Regions from separate parts of the Terrisporobacter glycolicus ATCC 14880 genome, predicted to be linked through region 2. Evidence: predicted binding sites of a transcription regulator. Region 2 holds the regulator's gene; each other region holds the start of a gene.
The links. The regulator HrcA, encoded in region 2, represses chaperone genes, less so after heat shock. The targets are predictions, from matches to a motif close to TTAGCACTCNNNNNNNNNGAGTGCTAA.
Positions count from the first base shown of each region.

Region 1: TEGL_RS18785 (co-chaperone GroES) is a predicted target of HrcA. The motif match lies at 2,731-2,757, and genes of this name have one in related genera.
Region 3: htpG (molecular chaperone HtpG) is a predicted target of HrcA. The motif match lies at 2,676-2,702, and genes of this name have one in related genera.

Region 1 is NZ_CP117523.1:3,873,377-3,879,270, reverse strand. It holds gene TEGL_RS18800 (LicD family protein) at 1-107, shown strand, start outside; gene TEGL_RS18795 (ABC transporter permease) at 1,053-1,835, shown strand; gene TEGL_RS18790 (ABC transporter ATP-binding protein) at 1,835-2,569, shown strand; gene TEGL_RS18785 (co-chaperone GroES) at 2,811-3,095, shown strand; gene groL (chaperonin GroEL) at 3,115-4,740, shown strand; gene larB (nickel pincer cofactor biosynthesis protein LarB) at 4,974-5,717, shown strand.
Region 2 is NZ_CP117523.1:3,260,055-3,265,948, reverse strand. It holds gene TEGL_RS16035 (gamma-glutamyltransferase) at 1-254, shown strand, start outside; gene hemW (radical SAM family heme chaperone HemW) at 401-1,525, shown strand; gene hrcA (heat-inducible transcriptional repressor HrcA) at 1,641-2,672, shown strand; gene grpE (nucleotide exchange factor GrpE) at 2,690-3,289, shown strand; gene dnaK (molecular chaperone DnaK) at 3,347-5,176, shown strand; gene dnaJ (molecular chaperone DnaJ) at 5,309-5,894, shown strand, end outside.
Region 3 is NZ_CP117523.1:3,839,575-3,845,468, forward strand. It holds gene TEGL_RS18640 (TetR/AcrR family transcriptional regulator) at 1-524, shown strand, start outside; gene htpG (molecular chaperone HtpG) at 652-2,520, opposite strand; gene TEGL_RS18650 (Hsp20/alpha crystallin family protein) at 2,725-3,162, opposite strand; gene TEGL_RS18655 (ABC transporter permease subunit) at 3,494-4,651, opposite strand; gene TEGL_RS18660 (ABC transporter ATP-binding protein) at 4,666-5,547, opposite strand; gene TEGL_RS18665 (hypothetical protein) at 5,557-5,894, opposite strand, start outside.

The DNA.
Region 1 (5,894 bases), 610 kb from region 2:
ATATGCAAATGATTCCTGTTAGCCAAAGAAGAACAAGTCACAGCATAGTACTTATGGATTTAGGTGAATATACAAACTTTAAACTTATTAATGAAAATGTAGATTAAGAAATACATTACAAGGATAAAATATTTCTATATATTCAGATGAAAATAAATGATAGAATCTTAAATAAAAAGATAAATCTAAGCAGTAGAAAATTAATTGGCTGGATTTATCTTTTTATTTAATTATTTAGATAAAAATGGTTTGAAATTAATATATATTCCTAAATTCGCCAATAAAGTGATTATAATTTAATGAAAAGAAGCTGTTAAATTGTAAAAGTGGAGATTATATAACTTATATTTTGACAGTTATTTTTATGGTTTTTGTTTTATAGAATATATCAGAATACAGTTGTTGTTTTAGTTGTATAGATAAAATATAATGTAACAAAGTGATGGTATAGCAATGTAAGTATGTAATTAATATATAGAAAAAAACAGGACTAAGAAGTAGAGGTATAAATTTATGCTAAAACTAACTAGTCTACCAATATATAATAGATTAACAATTAACAACAAAAACAAATTTTAATCGCTATATCATGAAAAAGTGAGTATTTATTGCTATTGAAGAAAAAGAAGAAATAAAGCTTTATTACTCGGTGTCTAATTATACAGAGTGATTTAAAATGTATAATAAATTAATAGAAAATACCTACGGAGCACGGTTTAAATGCAAATAACTATTAAGTACTAGTTGGATTTTGTATAGATGAAAAAATCTATATTTTGTTATCAAAATCCTGAATTGTTATCATGCTATAAAAAAAGCGGATTTTCATATAATAAGGTGAATTTTGGAAAAATATGTTATAATAATAGTTGCCTGGTTGATGAATTATTTATAAATATGAAAAAATTATAAAATTGAATTACTATATAAAAATAGCTAATGATTTATTTGAATTTAGTGATTATAACGGTTGTAAAAGAATTTATAATGATTTAAAGAATTATCAAAAAGGAATTTAGACAAAGATATATTTGTTAGAGGAGAGAAAAAATATGGGACGATTTATTAATGATGTTAAAAAATATTATAATTATACTATTTATTCAGCTAAATCAGAACTTAAAGCAGAAGTATCAAATTCATATCTAAACTGGGTTTGGTGGGTATTAGAGCCTTTGTGTTTTATGATGATTTATGCTTTTATATTTGGCGTTGTATTTAATTCTAAAGAAGAACATTTTTTAGTGTTTATATTTGTTGGTATAACAGCCTGGGATTTCTTTAATAGAAATATGAAACAAAGTATTACAATGGTTAAGAAAAATAAGGCGATAGTATCTAAAGTATATATACCTAAATTTATACTTATACTTTCAAAAATGTGTGTAAATGGGTTTAAAATGTGTATTTCACTGGGAATTGTAATTATTATGATGATTATAAGTAAGGTTGAAATAACACCAAATGTATTGTACTTTATACCTATAATGATGACTCTTTTAATAATTAATTTTGCTTTTATGACTATATTATTACATTTTGGGGTATTCGTAGAAGATCTGTCTAATGTAGTAAACATTGTATTAAGGGCAGTATTTTATATGACTGGGATTTTCTATTCAATAGAATCTCGAATTGATTCTCCCTATTCAGATATATTATTAAAATGTAACCCAATAGCATTTATACTATCTTCATTAAGAAAATGCTTGCTATATGGAGAAACTCCATCAAGAAAGTTATTGCTACTTTGGATGATTATAGGAATAATAATATCAGTAATAGGAGTAAAAACAATATACAAAAACGAAAATAGTTATGTGAAGGTGATATAATGTCAGAAAAATCAATAGCCATAGAAGTGAATGATTTAAGTATTACATATAAAAGTTTAAAAGCTTATTCAATAAAAAGAAATTTATTAAAACTAAAAAAAGTAGATGTGAAGAAATTTAAAGCAGTAAATGATGTTTCTTTTAAAGTTGAGGAAGGTCATATATTAGGAATAATAGGTAAAAATGGAAGTGGTAAATCCACGATGTTAAAAGCACTAGCTGGTATATTCTCTCCAGATGAAGGATCAATCAATTTACATAATAAATCAGTATCACTATTATCAATAGGTGTTGGGTTTAATAAAAGTTTATCAGGAAGAGAAAATATTATGTTATCTGGAATGCTACTTGGATTTTCAGAAGAAGAAATAAAAAGTAAAATGAATGAGATAATAGAGTTTGCGGAACTTGGACAATTTATAGATATGCCTGTAAAAACATATTCTAGTGGTATGTTTTCGAAGCTAGCTTTTTCTATTACGGCTATATTAGAAACAGATATAATGCTTATTGATGAGGTTCTAAGTGTAGGAGACCAAAAGTTTAAAAAGAAAAGTTATGCGAAAATGAAGAGTCTTATTTCTGATAGAAAAAGAACAGTAGTTATAGTTTCTCATAACATTTCTACTTTAAATGAGCTTTGTGATACTGTAATGTGGATGCATGATGGTGTAATTAAAATGATGGGGGAACCTAAGGAAGTTCTCGATCATTATGTGGAATTTATGAAGTAACTAAGTTTACCCTTTCTAATATGAAAGGCGTAAACTTTTTTTATATCATAAAATATAAAATAATATGGTATAAAAACAAAGTTTAATGATAAATATTTATATAGAAATAAAGGTTCAAAAATAGGTTGAAAATTTTATGAAAATGGTTTATTATTATCTTGTTAGCACTCTAAGATATAGAGTGATAAAAATAATAATAACTAAATTTAATAATACAATTCTATTTTAGGAGGGATAAATTATGAAAATAAGACCTTTAGCAGACAGAGTAGTAATCAAAAAAGTTGAAGCAGAAGAGAAAACTGCAAGTGGTATTATTTTACCAGGTTCAGCAAAAGAACAACCACAAATGGCACAAGTTATAGAAGTTGGGCCAGGAGGCTTCGTAGATGGAAGTGAAGTAAAAATGGAAGTTGAAGTTGGAGATAAAGTAATATACTCAAAATATGCAGGGAATGAAGTTAAAATAGACTCAGAAGAATACATAATTTTAAGACAAAGCGATATATTAGCTGTTATTGAGTAAAAATTAGGAGGGTATGAAGATGGCAAAGGATATTAGATTTGCGCAAGATACAAGAAAAGCATTAGAAACTGGTGTAAACAAATTAGCTGATACAGTTAAGGTAACTCTTGGACCAAAGGGAAGAAATGTTATATTAGACAAAATGTTTGGAGTACCTCTAATAACTAATGATGGTGTTACTATAGCAAAAGAAATAGAATTAGAAGATAGATTTGAAAATATGGGTGCACAGCTTGTTAAGCAAGTTGCTACTAAAACAAATGATGTAGCAGGAGACGGTACAACTACTGCTACAGTTTTAGCACAAGCAATAATAAGAGAAGGTTTAAAAAATGTTACTGCTGGAGCTAATCCAATAATACTTAGAAAAGGGATACAAAAATCAGTAGAAGCTTCAGTTGAAGAATTAAAGAAACAATCAAGAACAATAGAAACTCAAGAAGAAATAGCTCAAGTTGGAGCGGTGTCTTCGGGAGATGATGAAATAGGTAAATTAATAGCTGAGGCAATGAAAGTAGTAGGAAAAGAAGGCGTTATAACTGTAGAAGAGTCAAAGACTATGAATACAGAATTAGAAACTGTTGAAGGTATGCAGTTTGATAGAGGATTTGTTTCTGCATACATGGTTACAGATGTAGATAAAATGGAGGCAGTTTTAAATGATCCTTATATATTAATAACTGACAAGAAAATATCTAATATACAAGAATTATTGCCAATACTAAATCAAATAGTGGAACAAGGTAAGAGATTATTAATAATAGCAGAAGATGTGGAAGGTGAAGCATTATCTACATTAGTTCTTAATAAATTAAGAGGAGTTTGTGAAATAGTTGCAGTTAAGGCTCCAGGATTTGGTGATAGAAGAAAAGAAATGCTTCAAGATATAGCTATTCTTACTGGTGGTGTTGTAATATCAGAAGAAGTAGGGTATGACTTAAAAGAAGCTGATTTAGATTTATTAGGTAGAGCTTCATCAGTTAAAGTAGTAAAAGATAGCACTACTATAGTTGGTGGTCATGGAACAAAAGAAGATATACAAAATAGAGTTAATCAAATAAAACATTTAGTAGAAGTTACAACTTCTGATTTTGATAAAGAAAAATTATTAGAAAGATTAGCTAAGTTATCTGGTGGAGTTGCAGTAGTTAAAGTTGGTGCAGCTACAGAAGTAGAAATGAAAGAGAAGAAATTAAGAATAGAAGATGCTTTAAATGCAACTAGAGCTGCTGTTGAAGAAGGTATAGTTGCTGGTGGTGGTACTGCATTAGTTAGTACAATACCAGTTTTAGATAAACTAGTTGAAACTCTTGAAGGAGAAGAGCAACTAGGAGCTAAAATAGTAAGAAAAGCATTAGAAGAACCATTAAGACAAATAGCTATAAATGCTGGTCTTGAAGGTGCAGTAATAGTTCAAAATGTAATAGCAGAAGATCCTGAAATAGGATTTGATGCATTAAACGAAAAATATGTAAACATGATAGAATCTGGTATAGTTGACCCAACTAAAGTTACTAGAAGTGCTCTTCAAAATGCAGCATCTATAGCAGGAGTATTCTTAACAACAGAAGCTGCTGTTGCAGATATTCCAGAAAAAGAAGATAAAGCTGCACCTATGGGAGCAGGAATGCCAGGAATGATGTAATATAATACAATTTAAACAAAGGGGGAACTCATAGAGTTCTCTCTTTTTTATTACAAATATATTTTTAAGCAAAGATAATATAACCACTTTTACGCTTAAGAAAATAGATAGTTTGATTTATATTGTTGGTGATTTATAGAATCAAAAAGTTTTAATTAATAAATAGTTGTGTTTTAAATAAAATATTAAGGTATAATTATATATAAATAAAACAAGAGCAAAAGAGGGGAATTATGGACTTAAAAAAATTATTAAATGATGTTAAGGATAGTAACATAGAAATAGAAGATGCCTTAGAGAAATTAAAAGATTTGCCTTTTGAAGATATAGGATATGCTCATATTGATCATCATAGAAGTATAAGAAATGGATATCCAGAAGTAATATATTGCAAGGGGAAAAGTGATGCTCATATTTTAGGGATTATAGAAAGAATGAACGAAAAAGGTAGTAATATTCTTGGAACAAGATGCGAAAAGACTACTTATGATAAAATCATTAAAATATATCCTAATGCAGAATATGATGAATTATCAAAGATATTAAGAATAAAAAATGAAGAAATAAAAGATCAGGGTAAAGGAACTATTTTAATTGTGACAGGAGGTACATCTGACATACCTGTGGCCAATGAAGCATACTATACAGCTTTATTCTGTGGAAATAAAGTAGAAAAATTATATGATGTAGGAGTTGCTGGAATTCATAGACTATTAGCTAATAGACATATGATTGAAAATGCTAGAGTCATTGTGGCAGTAGCTGGTATGGAAGGAGCTCTTCCTAGTGTAATAGGAGGCTTAGTAGATGTACCAGTTATTGCAGTGCCTACATCAGTTGGATATGGTGCAAATTTTGATGGACTAGCGCCACTTTTAGCTATGTTAAATAGTTGTGCTTCAGGTATATCTGTAGTAAACATAGATAATGGATTTGGAGCAGGATATCTGGCATCTACTATTAACAAATTAAAATAATAATTGTTATTACTTAAATAAGTAAAATAAATATATATGAAAGAATAAATATTATATAAAAGTTGTAACCTGAAGAAGATGTTTTTATTAATGTGAAAATTAAGTAACAATCTTATAATAGTAAATTAAATAAAGTAAAAACATAATTTCTTATATAAATAATTATAGTAATTAATT
Region 2 (5,894 bases):
TATACTTTGAAAAAGACTTACAAGAATCAATAAATAAAAATAGAGTTACTTTCTATTCAAAAGGAACAATATTAGCAGAAGATAATGAAAACAGGGAATCTATCATAGATATTAGTACTACTAAATATCCTGTAATTAAATCTACAGATAACTTATATTTCGGAGCTGTTCAAGCTGCAGGAATAGAAAATGGTAAATATATAGGAGCTTCTGATATACGAAGACCAGGAAAAGTATCTATAAGTAATAAATAAATTTAAATGTATATATCCTATATGATAGACTTTAAAATCTGTCATGTAGGATATTTTTGTGCACACAAATAACAAAATATAAAATAATCAAAGATATGAGTGGGTAATAATATAGTAGCTAGAAAAATTATATAAGGAGAAAACATATGTTAGGTTTATACATACACATTCCTTTTTGTATATCAAAGTGTAAATATTGTGATTTTAATTCATATAAATTAAACTTGGATGAAAAAAGAAAATATTTAAGTGCTTTACAAAAAGAAATGAAATTTTATAAAGAAGAAGTAAGAGAAATAGATACAATATTTATTGGAGGAGGAACACCTAGTATATTAAATCAAGGTGAAATTAAGTTTTTGTTTGATAATGTAAAAAATAATTTTAGTATAAAAAATAATGCAGAAATAACCATGGAATGTAATCCTGGTACACTAACTTTAAATAAATTAAAAACAATGAAAGAATGTGGTGTAACTAGATTAAGTATTGGTTTACAAGCAGTGCAAAATAACCACTTAGAATATATAGGAAGAATACATACATATGAAGAATTTGAAGAAAATTACTATCAAGCTAAAGAAGTTGGCTTTGAAAATATAAATATTGATCTTATGTACGCTCTTCCGAATCAAAGCAAAAAGGATTGGATAGAATCCCTAGAAAAAATTGTAAAATTGAATCCTACTCATATTTCTGCATATTCTTTAATTCTAGAAGAAGGTACAGAATTATTTAAAATGTATGAAAGAAAAGAATTTAAGTTGTTAGATGAAGATACAGATATTGAAATGTATGAATATACGATAAATTATTTGAAATCACATGGGTATAATCAATATGAAATATCCAATTATTCAAAAAAAGGATTTGAATGTAAGCACAATATTTTATATTGGAAGTGTCAAAATTACATTGGATTAGGTGCCTCAGCATCGGGTTTTTTAAATGAAACAAGATATAATAATTTGTGTGAGCTAAATAAATATGAAAATACAATAAATGCTGGTAAAAAACCCATAGAGTGGGAAGAAAAATTAAGTATTAAAGATAAAATAGAGGAAAGTATATTTTTAGGTTTAAGAATGAATGAAGGCATAAAATTTAAAGATTTTTATAAAAAATATAATATTCATTTTGAAGAAGTATATGAAAAAGAAATTAATAAGTTGAAAAAAATGAAATTAATTAAAATTAGCGATGAAGGTATGATATTGACTCAAAAAGGTAGAGAAATATCTAACAGTGTTTTTGTTGAATTTATAAAATAAGAAAACAAATTATTTAAAACCTATTGACAATGAAAAATTAACGTGGTATATAATATATATAATCTTTTTAGCACTCAAATTTAGTGAGTGCTAACAGCGAAGGAGGTATTTGAAAATGGAATTGAATGAAAGAAAAATGAATATCCTCAAAGCAATAGTTAAAGATTATATAGAAACAGCTGAAGCTGTAGGGTCTAGAACAATATCAAAAAAATATAACCTTGGTGTTAGTGCAGCAACTATTAGAAATGAAATGGCCGACTTAGAAGAACTAGGATACTTAGTTCAACCTTATACATCTGCAGGAAGAGTTCCAACAGAAAAGGGCTATAAGCTATACGTAAATTCTCTTATGAACACTATAGAACTTAGTGATAGTGATAAAGAGATAATTGAAAGATGTGTAGATGGTAATATGAATCATATTCAAGACCTAATACATGAAACATCAAAAATGTTATCTCAACTTACTAATTATACTACAGTTGCAATGACAAAACATTTGGCTACTTTAAGTGAAATTAAACATATTCAATTGGTCAGAATGCATGAAAGTGAAATTTTATTAATAGTAGTTACAGAAAAAGGCGATATAAAAAAATCCAGCTTAAGTGCTAAAATTGATTTAGATCAAGCTAAGTTGAATTTGATTTCTGATAACTTAACTAGAAAGCTTTCTGGCAAAACTATAACAGAAATAGATGATAGATTAATAGCATATATAAAATATGAAATTGGAGAATATTCATCTATAATAGACCAATTAGTTAATCTGTTAAATACAAATCCTACTGAAGAAGAGCTTTCAATGACTTTAAATGGAGCCACTAATATTTTTAATTATCCAGAATTTAATGATGTATTAAAGGCTAGGTCCTTTTTAGATATGTTAGGGACAAAAGAAACAATTGCAAAAATTGTTAAGTCAAAGGGTATATTAAAAGATAATGCTACAATTATTATTGGTAGTGATAATGATTGTGAACAAGCTCAAGAATGTAGCGTTGTAACAGCCACCTATAAAGTAGATAATGATTTGATTGGGCGTATAAGTTTTATAGGACCAACAAGAATGGATTATTCTAGAATATATTCTATAATAAATTATATGAATATATTATTAAATAATAAATCAAATAAATTTTAAGCTGAGGGGTGTAAATCTTGGAAAATAACATGAATCAGGATGAAAAAATACAAGAAAATTGCACTTCTAATGAAGAGGAAGTAGCGCAAACATCTGAAGAAAATGTAGAAGCAGAAACTACGTGTGAAGAGAATGTAACAGATATAAACTCTAAGTTAGAAGAAAAAAAAATAAATGACAAAATAGAAGAACTTGAAAAACAAGTAGAAGAAAAAGAAGACAAATATAAAAGACTTCAAGCTGAATATTCTAATTATATGAGAAGAACTCAAGAAGAAAAGCAAACTATAGGTATATTTGCCAATGAAAAAATAATTACAGAATTAATACCTGTTATTGATAGCATGGAAAGAGCTATGGATGCTTGTGCAGATAAAGAAGATGACATGTACAAAGGTATTGAACTTGTACATAAACAGTTAATAGACTGTTTACAAAAATTTGAGGTTGAAGAAATTAATGCATTAAATGAAGATTTTGACCCAAATTTACATTTAGCTGTAATGCAAGAAAGTGTAGAAGGAGTAGAACCAAACAAAGTTGTGATGGTACTACAAAAAGGTTATAAGTTAAATACAAAAATAATAAGACCTACAATGGTTAAAGTTTCTTGTTAATTAAAATAACAAATTATTAAAATTTAAATAGATGAAGAATTAAGGAGGAAATGAATTATGTCAAAAGTAATAGGAATAGATTTAGGAACAACAAACTCATGTGTTGCTGTTTTAGAAAATGGAGAACCACAAATAATAGCAAATAGCGAAGGTATGAGAACTACTCCATCTGTAGTTGCTTTTACAAAAGATGGAGAAAGAATAGTAGGAGAACCTGCAAAAAGACAAGCAGTGACAAATGCTGATAATACAGTAATATCTATAAAAACTCATATGGGTACAGATTACAAGGTTAATATAGAAGGAAAATCATATACACCACAAGAAATATCAGCTATAACACTTCAAAAATTAAAAGCTGATGCTGAAAGTTACTTAGGTCAACCAGTTAAAGAAGCTGTTATAACAGTTCCAGCTTACTTTACAGATGCTCAAAGACAAGCAACTAAAGATGCAGGTAGAATAGCAGGATTAGAAGTTAAGAGAATAATAAACGAACCAACTGCAGCAGCTCTTGCATACGGTATGGATAAATTAGATCAAGATAAGAAAATATTAGTATTCGATTTAGGTGGAGGTACTTTCGACGTATCTATACTTGAAATAGGTGATGGTACTTTCGAAGTTTTAGCTACTGCTGGTAACAACAGATTAGGTGGAGATGACTTTGATAAAGTTATAATAGATTACTTAGCTGAGGAATTTAAAAAAGCTGAAGGTGTTGACTTAAGACAAGACAATATGGCTCTTCAAAGATTAAAAGAAGCTGCTGAAAAAGCTAAAAAAGAATTATCTTCAACAATGACAACAAACATAAACTTACCATTCATAACAGCTACTGCAAGTGGACCAAAGCATATGAATATAGATTTATCAAGAGCTAAATTTGATGAATTAACTCATGATTTAGTAGAAAGAACTATGGAACCAACTAAGAGAGCTTTATCTGATGCTGGACTTTCTGTATCAGAAATAGACGATGTATTATTAGTAGGTGGATCTACAAGAATACCAGCTGTTCAAGATGCTGTTAAGAAATTCATAGGAAAAGAACCTCACAAAGGTATAAACCCAGATGAATGTGTTGCTGCTGGTGCTGCTATACAAGCTGGTGTATTAACTGGTGAAGTTAATGACTTATTATTATTAGACGTAACTCCATTATCTCTAGGAATAGAAACTATGGGTAACGTAATGACTAAGATAATAGAAAGAAATACTACTATACCAACTAAAAAATCACAAGTATTCTCAACTGCTTCAGATAACCAAACTGCTGTTGATATACATGTTCTTCAAGGTGAAAGAAGTATGTCTTTCGACAATACTACTTTAGGTAGATTCCAATTATCTGAAATACCACCAGCACCAAGAGGAATACCTCAAATAGAAGTTACTTTCGATATAGATGCTAACGGTATAGTTCACGTTACAGCTAAAGATTTAGGAACTGGAAAAGAACAAAAAGTTACTATAACTTCAGGAACTAATTTAAGTGAAGATGAAATAGAAAGAAAAGTTAAAGAAGCTGAAATGAATGCTGAAGCTGATAAAGCTAAAAAAGATAGAATAGAAGCTCTTAACCAAGCTGATTCAACTATATATCAAACAGAAAAAACTTTAAACGAACTTGGTGATAAAGTAAATGCTGATGATAAATCTGCAATAGAAGCTGCTATTGCTTCATTAAAAGAAGTAAAAGATAAAGAAGCTTCTACAGCTGAAGAAATAAAAGCAGCAATAGATGAAGTAATGAATAAATTCCACAAAGTTTCTGAGCAAATGTATCAACAAGCTCAAGCTGAACAAGCAGCTCAAGGTGGAGAACAAACACAAGAAAATCAATCAAATGATGATGTAGTAGATGCAGACTTTAAAGAAGTATAAGATTTAATTGCAAAAACATACAGATTGTGTATAATAAATTAAGGATATTAATCTGTTTAAAACAATTAATAATAGCTTGTAGTTTAATATTCTACAAGCTATTGTTTTGTAATATAAAGGTGGTGACAAAACTTGAGTACTAAAAGAGACTACTATGATGTCTTAGGCGTGGGCAAAAGTGCGGATGCAACGGAGATAAAGAAGGCTTATAGAAAATTAGCAATGAAATATCATCCAGATAAAAACCCAGGTGACAAAGAAGCGGAAGAAAAATTTAAAGAGATAAATGAAGCTTATGAAGTATTATCAGATGAAACTAAGAGGAAAAATTATGATCAATTTGGTCATGAAGGTGTAAATGGCCAAGGATTTGGTGGTGACGGAGGTTTCGGCGGTCAAGGATTTGGTGGATTTGATGATATATTTGGAGATATATTTGGCGATATGTTTGGCGGAGGCTTCGGTGGTGGAAGACAAAGAAGAAGAGGGCCTGAACGTGGAGCTGATATAAGACAAAGAATAAATATATCTTTCGAGGATGCTGCTTTTGGTAAAAAAGTTCAAGTTAAAATTAATAGAAGTGAAGAATGCGATGAATGTCATGGAAGTGGCGCAAAACCAGGAACTTCAAAGAAAACTTGTCCTACTTGTAATGGTAGCGGTCAAGTACAATCAGTTCAAAGAACTCCTTTCGGTAATATAGCAAGCACGAGAACAT
Region 3 (5,894 bases), 580 kb from region 2:
ATATTGCAAAAGCTGCTGGAATTGGAAAAGGTACAATTTATGAATATTTTAAAAGTAAGGATGAAATTATAGCAAGATCAATAATTTATAATTTTAAAATAGATATTATAAATACTATAGAAGCTATAAAAGAAGTCTCTACTTTTAAAGAGCAGTGTAACCATTTATTTCATTACAGCATTAGCAGCGGAAAATTCATCTTTCCCTCTTTAAGAATATTATATAATCAAGTTATTCCAAAAGAGTTAAATAGTATACTGCAAGAAGATTTTGAGGAAATTTTAGAGTTGAAAACTCAACTTTATAATTTATTGGATTATGTAATTAATACTGGAATAGATGAAAATATTATTAATAAGGATTTAAGCAGAGATTATCAAAGATATGTACTTATAAGTTCTTCCATGGGTATTATAAATAAAATCAATGCTAATCACTTTCAACAAATTAATTTAAGTGATGATGATTCTATTAATACGCAAAAGAATTTTGCTTATACTATGATATTAAAATCATTAGCTTAATAAAAAATTTGATTCGCTCATGTCGCCAACGAGATGCCTTCGATATCTCTTCAGGCAACTTCGTTGCTAAAAAACTCCCTCTTAAAACACTAAGAGGGAGTTTTTTACATTTTATATTAATAATGATTTATAAAGCTATCACTTTACTCATTAAAGAATTACTTCTTTTTATAAATAAATCTAGTTCTTCTGCATTTAATTCTTTATTAGCAAGTAGAGCTAAATCTACTATTTGATTACAAATCACATCTATTTCTTCTTTTTTATCTTCATTGTCTTTTAGTGACACTAATTTTTTTACTAATGGGTTACTCTTATTTATAACTAAAGTTTTTTCTTCTTTTAAATCCATACCAAAGTTCATTCCAGCAAATCTAGATTGCATTTCCATCATTCTTCTAGATTCTTCTGATACTAAAATCATAGCTGGTGTTTCTTCATTTTTAAGGCTTTCCACTGAATATTTTTCTACTCTTTCATTTATAACAGACTTGAATAATGAAGTTATTTTTTCATCTTCTTCTTTATTTTCTTCACTATCTTTGTCTTTTAGTACGTCTGATAAATCTGAGTCTATTCTATTAAACTTAGTTCCCATTTCTTTGTATTCTATAAACGAAATAAAGTTGTTGTCTATTGTGCTATCTAGTACAACTGCATTTAATCCATAATCTTTAAATAGTTTAACATATTGAGATTGTTGATCCAGATTATTTACATAGAAAACTTTGTTTTCATGTTTTTCTTTTGCTGCCTCTAAGTAATCTGTTAATGTAATATATTTTCCATCTATATCTTTATATAAGATATAATCTTTTACCTTGTCATAGAAACCTTCATCTTTTAAGCAACCAAACTTGATGAATATTTGTATATCATCCCAGAATTTTTCATATTCTTCCCTATTATTTTTGCATAAAGATTTAAGCTTATCTGCAACCTTTTTAACTATATGTTTAGATATTTTGCTTACATCTCTGTCATTTTGTAAGAAACTTCTAGACACATTTAGTGGTAAGTCTGGACAGTCTATTACACCTTTTAGTAATAATAAGAATTCTGGTATAACTTCTTTTATATTATCTGCTACGAATACTTGATTGTTATAAAGTTTTACCTTACCTTCTACTAGTTCAAACTCATTATTTAATTTAGGGAAGTAAAGAATTCCTTTTAAGTTAAACGGATAATCCACATTTAAATGAATCCAGAATAATGGTTCATCAAATACATTAAATACTTTTCTGTAGAATTCTTTATATTCTTCATCTGTACAATCTTTAGGTGATTTTAACCATAATGGATTAGTATCATTTAATGGTGTTGGTTCAACTTTTTCTTCATCTTCTTTAACTTCTGCATCTTCATCTTCCACATATATTTCAACAGGTAAGAAAGAGCAGTATTTGTTTATTATACTTCTTACTTCATATTCATTTAAAAATTCTTCACTATCTTCAGCTAAGAATAATGTTATTGTAGTTCCTCTTGTAGCTCTTGTTCCTGATGGACTTATTTCAAATTCAGTTCCACCTTCTGATATCCATCTTACAGGGTCTGCTCCCTCTTGGAAAGATAATGTATCTATTTCAACCTTTTTAGATACCATAAATGCTGAATAAAATCCTAATCCGAAGTGACCTATAATATCAGTTTCTTCCATTCTATCTTTATACTTATTGAAGAAGTCTTCTGCACCAGAAAAAGCAACTTGATTTATGTATTTGTCTACTTCTTCTGCCGTCATTCCTATACCATTGTCGCTGAATTTTATAGTTTTATTATTCTTACTTACTGATACTGTAATTTTGTATTCTTCATCTTGAGAATTTTTAACTTCACCAAGGGAAACAAGTCGTTTATATTTGCTTACAGCATCGCAACCATTACTTATTAATTCTCTTATAAAAATGTCTTTATCTGAGTATAACCATTTCTTAATTATTGGAAAAATATTTTCTGTATCAATTGAAATACTACCTTTTGTTATTTCCATGTTTATCCTCCTTAAACTTATACCTTTATAAATTTTAATTATTTTCAAATCACAAAATGCAAGGTAGGGGAATAAATAACCTTGCATTTTAAGGGCTTTAATTTAATTTTAGCATACTTACTATTTATTCCCATTTTAATTATAAAATCTTTTTATTAGCACTGTCAAGTATTGAGTGCTAATAAAAATTAAAATTTTTTATTTCTAATCAATAGTAATATATTTTATCTCTTCTTCTTTTTTTCCTACCTCTTTAGGGAATGTAAGTTTCAATATTCCATTGTTAAAACTTGCTTTTATATCTTCTTCTTTTAAATTTTCTCCTACATAAAAACTTCTTGAACATTTTCCACAATATCTTTCTCTTCTTATATAGTTTCCTTTTTCATCTTTATCTTCTTTTGAGGTATTCTTTTGTGCTGTTATTGTCAAATATCCATCTTTAAGTTGAGCTTTTATATCAGATTTATCATATCCTGGTAAATCCATGTCAAGTATATAGTTATTATCTTTTTCTTGTATATCTGTTTTCATAAGTTTTGTAGTGCTACTATTTGTAAAGAATGGATCTTTGAACATGTCATCAAACATATTATCAAATAAACTAAATCCTAAATTGTTATTCATTGGTACTAATTTCATAATCAATTCCTCCTTACATTTATCTCATTACTTTGCTTAAGTAAAAAGATAAGTTTAAATTTTAATATTATTTTTTATTTACTATGATTTGTTCTTTGTTTGTTTTCTTACTTATTATTATAATCATTTTGTTAGCACTGTCAAGTATCGAGTGCTAATTTTTTTAATTTTTTTACAATGGTTATTATATTAATTGTCATATAAAAAATGTGCTCAAAAATAAGCCTATATATAAATAGACTTTTATTAATAACTCATAATTTATTTTTATAAAAAAGAGCAATAACTTGTCTGCTACTGCTCTATTTTTTATCATCTTATAACTTGTTAGTTATATAGTTTGTCTTTTTCCAAAATATCTTATTAAAGACATTACAATTGGCATAAATACAACTAATAGACTTATTAATAAAGTTGAATATAATACGGGTGTTCCCAGAATATTATAAGTACTAGGATTTACAAACATACCTTCTATTTTAATAGCTTCTGCTAAGTTTATTTCCCTAAATACCCTTCCTACTGAATCCATTGGGATGAAATTTCCAAAAAATGCTGGAATATAGTACAAACCTAAACTTAATAATAGAGCTATCATATTATTTTTTACTAATAATGACATTAACATAGTTACTAAAGAATATAATATTGCGCCTATAAAACTGATTCCTAATCCTGTTATATAAAAATCAATAACTCTCATGTCGAAAGGTGTATTTGCATAGTATTTGAATAACTCTAAAGGTGCATTCCACCCTCTAAAATCATATATTAAGGCTCCAATCATATGTACAACATTGATTATAATAAATATTGTTGCTGTGAATATTAAACCGGTTATCATCTTAGATAAAACCATCTTATTCTTTCCATATTTACAACTTAACATTATTTGTGCACTATTGCTTTGATATTCATCACTAAATATTGCTGCTAATCCTACTGCTATTAGCGTTGTTATCAATGTTGCTATTGATCTAAAATCTGCAGTTTTTAACCACCCATGAGAAAAATAAAATTTTGATTCTTCTACATTCTTCACTTTTTTATATATAAAATTAAGATTTTTATATTCATATGTATCTGTTTTATTTTCATTTTTTAATTTATTCATTTCATCTTTCATTTCATCTACTGTATAGAGTTTGTTATTTATTATATATGCGGAATATGGCGGTCTCATTGTATCGTATAGATAATTCATATAAACAATTTCTTTTTTAGTAAGTTTTTCTCCCCTACTTTTCTTTTCTTTTAAATCATTTATCGTCTTTTCTGCCTTAATCGCACTTTCTTCTGTAATAGCCTTTCCTTCGTACTCTTTCATAACACTATATACATCCTCTATATGATCTACCCCTTGATATTTAACATATACACTTTCAGCAACTACATTAAAAATTCCCAATAAAATAGTTAATAACAAAACTATGCGTACTGACTTTTTAGAAAATATTTTATATAACTCAAATTTTATCAAATCTAGCATTTCAAAATCCCCCCCTATATACTGACACTTTCATTAAAATAATATAAAAATACATCTTCTAAATTTGGCTCTTCTTCTATGTATTTAAATTTATTTATATTAGGCTTCTTATCTCCAACTACTCTTACGTTAATCCCACTGTTATTTCTTATCATACTAGATATTTTAAACTCATTTTCAACTTCTTCTAAATCACATTCATTAACACTTAGTGTGTAAACCTTACCTCTAATAGTATATAAAATATCCTCTAATGAAGATTTTTCAACTAGTTTCCCATCTTTCATAACAAGCACTTCGTTTGCTATAAACTCTATATCAGAAACTATATGTGTTGATAGTATTACTATTTTTCCTTTAGATAATTGAGCTATTAAGTTTTTAAATCTTATCCTTTCATTTGGATCAAGACCTGCTGTAGGTTCATCTAATATAAGTATTTTAGGGTCATTTAAGAGAGCTTGTGCAATTCCTAATCTTTGCTTCATACCTCCTGAAAACTTTCCTATTCTTCTTTTTCTATCTTGTTCTAAATTAACAAATTTTAAAAGTTCATCGACTTTACTTTTTTCAATATTTTTATCTACACCTTTTAATGCCGATACATAATATAAAAATTTTTCTGCTGTAAAATTTTTATAAAACCCTATATTTTGAGGAACATACCCTATTAAATCTCTATACTCAGCTCCTAGCTTACTTTTACTTTTTCCATTAACTAAAATATCTCCACTACTCGCACTAGAAACGTCTGCAAGTATTCTCATAAGAGTTGTTTTTCCTGAACCATTTGGTCCAAGTAAACCATATATTCCACTATTTAAAGTTACGCTAAATTTATCAACAGCTATTTTATCTTTAAATTCTTTGCTTATATTCTTTATAATAAGTTCCATAAAATCCCCCTAAAAATCAAATGTTCTAGTATCTATACTATTAATACTTTTCTTATAAAATAATTTCATTGATACTAATGTAAATATTACAGATATACACAAAATCATAAATGTATTAATATGAGTTATATCTGCTATTGTTTCATACACGCTAATACTCATTGCACCTAAAATCCATATTGATATACATAAGGCAATACTGTTTATACTTCTGTAGAAAGAAGTAATAATTAAAGATATTGATCCTATAAAAAATATAGGAATTAGCCATATGCTAATCATTTTTATTAAATTTATTTGTGAGTAAGCATTGTTTAAAATAAGACTCATTGTGATGCTTATTAATA